DNA from 2 places in the Amycolatopsis sp. NBC_01286 genome. Region 2 is predicted to be linked to the other one. Evidence: riboswitches for the same ligand, from Rfam matches in the RefSeq annotation. Region 2 holds a riboswitch; the other holds the start of a gene.
What was found. Region 2 has a riboswitch for cobalamin ahead of metE (5-methyltetrahydropteroyltriglutamate--homocysteine S-methyltransferase). Riboswitches for the same ligand answer to the same signal wherever they lie in the genome.
Positions count from the first base shown of each region.

Region 1 (2,443 bases), 1.6 Mb from region 2:
ATTCTCAGCGATTGAGCTGAACGGAGTTCAGCAACGCCAGCGCGGCCTGTTCGTTGACACGCGAACTGTCGATTTCGAGGGTGTAGGCCCCGAGCGTCCGGTGCTGGTGCACGGGCAGCGGGTCCTGCGGAAAGCTGCTGTCCGCGGCTCTGCTGGTCAGCGACACCGTCAGGGAGAAGCATCGGGGGTCGAGCGGGGCCTTCCCGACCTCGGCGGCGGGGCAGAGCACCAGGGTGTTGGTGTCGGGCTCGCTGGTGAACGTGCCGACCTGCTGTCCGTCGGGCACCTGCAGCGACTTGAGCGGCGACGCGATCACCGGTGGCGTGGTGTGGATCTTCCCCAGCAGGGCCAGCATTTCCGCCGCTGTCACCGGTTTTGTGGTCGTCACCCGGATCCAGCGGTCCGGTCCGTCCTGCCACATGACCGACTGCGGGTGCGGAATCTGGTCCGCCGCCGAGGGTTTCGTGGCCAGTGCGCTGTGGGGCGCGGTGCCGTCCCGGACGTCGATCTCGAACGCGTACCGGTGATCCTGCGCGTAGTGCAGGCCGGCGAAGTGCGGCTGGACGGCCCAGAACAGCAAGTCCCAGGAGCTGTCCTCCAGGCTGATCGCCGGCGCGGCCGGGGGCACCTTCCCGGCGGCCGGCGGCTGGGTCACCGTGGCGGACGGCGGGCTCGCGAGCGTGGCCGGTGGCACCGCGGCGGTACCGCGGTCCTGCGCCCAGAAGACCCCCGCGCCGAGGGCGGCGACGGTGAGCGTCACCGCGGCGACGCTGGCCGTCTGGCGCCGCCGGACCCGGCGTCCGGCGACGGTCACCACGGCGTCGGGATCGGGCGCCAGGGACTCCTGGGCGTCCGGCGCGCGGCGCACCTCGTCGAGGTCGGTCATGGCACGGTCTCCTTGCCTTCGTCGAGCTGGACGTGCAGCGCGCTCAAGCACCGCACACCTCTCAAGAGGCCACCTGCCCCGCGTTCTGTTGCAGTTGTCTTCGAGATCGTCCGGACGGCCGCGCGCGTCCCGGTGTGGTGAAGGCGACGTGAGTTCTGCCGTTCCCGTTCGGCTGACCAGGTGTTAGTGTCGGCTCGCTCAGTCAGTACAACTTCATGTTTTCTGCCCGTGGCAGGGGAAGCCGGTCGAAGTCCGGCACTGTCGCGCAACCGTGGGTCACCTTGGGGTGACGAGTCGGATTACCGCCCCGGGCAGGTGTTTGTCGAACCGCTGTCGCGCCAGCAGTGGGTGGACGCCCGGCCTCCCGTGGGGGCCGGTCTCTCCCTGTGTGTGTCGCGCCGGCGTCTGGGGAGAGGAAGGATCACGTGGCCGGCAAGCGGTTCAGGCCCATCGCGGCCTGGGTGTCCGCCGTCGTCGTGTTCACCGTCGGCTCGGTGACCCCGGCCTTCGCCGGTGACCTCGCGGCCTCGAAGCCGACCTCTAAGTGGCTCGCCGCGCAGCTCGCGCCCGACGGCACCCTGCAGAACCCGCTCGGTGGCGCGCTGCCCGACCACGGCCTGATGATCGACACGCTCTTCGCGATGTACGCCTCCGGCGACGGCGCGCTGGCCGCGCCCATCGTGAAGTACCTCGACGACGACCACCACGCCACCGACTACTACACGTGGGACGGCCTCGTCCCCGGCCAGGGTTACGACGCGATCATCACTGGTGGCGCCGCGGCGAAAGTGCTGGTCGCCGCGGAAATCGCCGGACGGGACCCGAGGTCCTTCGGCGGGCACGACATGGTCGCCGAGACCCTCGGCACCATCGCGCGCTCGGGCGTCGACAAGGGCCGCGTCAGCGACTACTCGAAGAACCCCGACTTCAAGGACTTCGTCAGCAACAACGCCAACGTGTTCGGCCAGGCCCTGGCCGTGATCGGACTGGCGGGCGCCGGCCTCACCGATCGGCTCGTGATCGACACGATGCTGAAACAGCAGTGCTCGGACGGCTTCTTCCGGATCTTCTTCGGCCTCATCCCCACCACCGAGACCGGCGACCAGGTGACACCGGACGGCCACCGGATCTCGACGTGTGACGAGGGCAAACCGTTCGACCAGTCGACGCCGGACGGCGACGCCACCGGTATCGCACTCTCCGCGATGCTCGCCGCCCGCGACGCCGGCGCGGCGAACCTCGACGCGCCCATCACCAAGGCCGTGCGGTGGCTGAAGGCCCACCAGACCGCGAGTGGCGGCTGGGGCGGCGGCGTCGGCACCGAAGCGCCCAACACCAACAGCACCGGCCTGATCGTGCAGGCGCTCGCCGACGCCGGGTGCGCGGACGCCGCGATGGCCTCGGGGACCGCGTTCCTCAAGTCCGCCGAAGCGACCGCGGCCGACGCGGGCACCCCGCTCGGGGATCAGCTCGGCGCCATCGCCTACACCCCGGCCGAGTACCAAGCCGCGCGCACCACCGGGATCGGCGGGCTCGACACCTGGGTCCGCGCGAGCG
Region 1 is NZ_CP108428.1:8,265,924-8,268,366, reverse strand. Features, by position in the region: gene OG570_RS37680 (hypothetical protein) at 5-886, opposite strand; adenosylcobalamin (AdoCbl) riboswitch at 1,096-1,244, shown strand; gene OG570_RS37675 (prenyltransferase/squalene oxidase repeat-containing protein) at 1,312-2,443, shown strand, end outside.
Region 1: it holds a riboswitch for cobalamin, as region 2 does, so the genes downstream of both, OG570_RS37675 (prenyltransferase/squalene oxidase repeat-containing protein) here and metE (5-methyltetrahydropteroyltriglutamate--homocysteine S-methyltransferase) in region 2, are expected to answer to the same signal.

Region 2 (2,443 bases):
TTGCCGCGACCAGGCGACTTGAGTCCGCACATCGCATGACCGTCGCCTGGTTCAGGTCGAGGCTGCCCGGTTACCCTTTGTTGAAGGCGCCACAGCTCTGCCGCAACACTCCGCTCACCACTGAAGAGTGGACCTTCGAACTCGGTTGGACCCGCGACGAACGACAACGTGGCCTCCAGTTCCAAGATAAACCGTCCGACGTGAGCGCCCTCTTGGATGCTTCAGGGGAAACGAGCGAGGAGCTGATACACACCACTCAATCCGTGGCCTCAACGCTCAGCAAGACGGACCAATGGCTTTCGTTCGAGGACGAAGCAGCAAGCTTGGACGATAGCGCGAAGGAAGAACTAGCAGTCGCTCGCAAGCATCTACGAGAAGCCCTCTCGCCGGCTTCTGTCGACGCTCACGAACCGAACCTGGCTCTCCCTCGCAACGAGTACCGCAGCCAAACCACTTCCGATCTCATCGGGTCGCTCACAGGGAAGGCCCGTTCGTACAGCGAAGCCTTCGAGCGGGTCAATCGCTTGATCACCGTGGCGACCAGCGATGTCTTCGGGCAACTGGTCGCCTTCGGCGAACCCCCTACCTTGTCGGTGACCAATCTAGACCTGCGCGGCGACAAATCCGCGAACATCCAGTTCGAGGCGCCTGAGCACTACACGGTCTTGCTGGACTGCGGAAACGTCGCCTGGCTGGACGACACTCTCGTGACGGATGCGGTCCGAATCGAGTCACTGTCGACGAGCCTGATGCCGACCGGCGATGGCATGCTGAGACTCGGTGCCGTGATCCTCGACGGAACAGCTGATGGCTGGCAGCGGAATCGGCGCTAGACTCGGCCACGCCACTGGTTCGCCAGGGCGTGGCCGAGCTTTGTTGTGTGTGAGGTCACACTCTGTCGAGGCAACAGGGAACCCGGTGTGAATCCGGGACTGCCCCGCAGCGGTGAGTGGGAACGAAAGCCGTCATGTAAGCACTGAGCGCGAGCTTGGGAAGCGACGGCCGGTAGGCGCGAGCGGTACGCCCACGAGTCCGAAGACCTGCCCGTGGTGCGTGCGCCGACGGCGTGCGCGAGTCCGGGCCTCGTGGGATGGGCACGCACCGAAACGCTCGCCGCCGCGCGCGTCCGGACTCCTCGAACGAGCTCGCGAGGAGAGAGCTGTGACCGAAATCGGCACCACTGTGCTGGGCTACCCCCGGATCGGTCCGGACCGGGAGCTCAAACGCGCCCTCGAGCGCTACTGGGCGGGCAAGAACGACGAAGCCGCACTGCTGGCCACCGGCCGTGAGCTGCGGGTTCAGACGTGGCAAGGACTGCGGGACGCCGGGCTGGACTCCGTGCCGTCCAACACGTTCTCGCACTACGACCAGGTGCTCGACACCGCCGAGCTGTTCGGCGCGCTGCCCGCGCGCTTCACCGGGCTCGGCCTGTCGAAGCTCGACACCTACTTCGCGGCCGCCCGCGGCGTCCAGGACGCCCCGGCGATGGAGATGACGAAGTGGTTCGACACGAACTACCACTACATCGTCCCCGAACTGGGCCCGGACACGACGTTCGCGCTCACCGGCTCCAAGCCCCTGGACGAGTACCGCGAAGCCCGCGCCCTGGGCATCGAAACGCGGCCCGTGCTGGTCGGGCCGGCGACGTTCCTGCTGCTGAGCAAGGGCGACGAGGGGTTCCGGCCGCTGGACCTGCTCGACGGCCTGCTCGACGCGTACGCCGACCTGCTGCGGCAGCTGCACGACGAGGGCGTCGAGTGGGTCCAGCTCGACGAGCCGGCGTTCGCCGGTGACCGCTCCGAAGACGAGCTGAACGCGCTCATCCGCGCCTACCACCGGCTGGGCAAGGAGACCGCGCGGCCGAAGCTGCTGGTCGCGGGCTACTTCGGCGGCCTGGGCCGCGGGCTCGGCGTACTGGCCCGCTCCCCCATCGAGGCGCTCGCCGTCGACCTGGTCACCGATGAGTCCTTTGTGGACGCGGTGGCGGCCGAAGGGGCGTTGCGGGACAAGGAGGTCCTGGCCGGGGTCGTCGACGGCCGCAACGTCTGGCGCACCGACCCGCAGAAGGCGCTGAGCCGGGCCGCGACCCTGCTCGGCGCGGCGGCGAAGGTCAGCGTGTCGACGTCGTGCTCGCTGCTGCACGTCCCCTACGACGTCTCACGGGAGGACCTCGACCCGCGGCTCAAGGGCTGGCTCGCCTTCGCGAAGCAGAAGGTCGACGAGGTCGTCCTGCTCGGGAAGGCGCTCGCGGGCGAGGACGTCGACCTGACGGCGGCGCGTCAGGTCGTCGCCGATCGCGCGTCGGCGGCCGAGCTGGCCGACGATCAGGTGCGCGCCCGGCTCGCGGACCTGCGCCCGGAGCACGCCGTCCGCGCGCCGTACGCCACGCGGGCCGCGGCGCAGCAGGCGGCGCTGAACCTGCCGCCGCTGCCGAGCACGACGA
Region 2 is NZ_CP108428.1:9,832,024-9,834,466, forward strand. Features, by position in the region: gene OG570_RS44255 (hypothetical protein) at 1-833, shown strand, start outside; cobalamin riboswitch at 869-1,062, shown strand; gene metE (5-methyltetrahydropteroyltriglutamate--homocysteine S-methyltransferase) at 1,162-2,443, shown strand, end outside.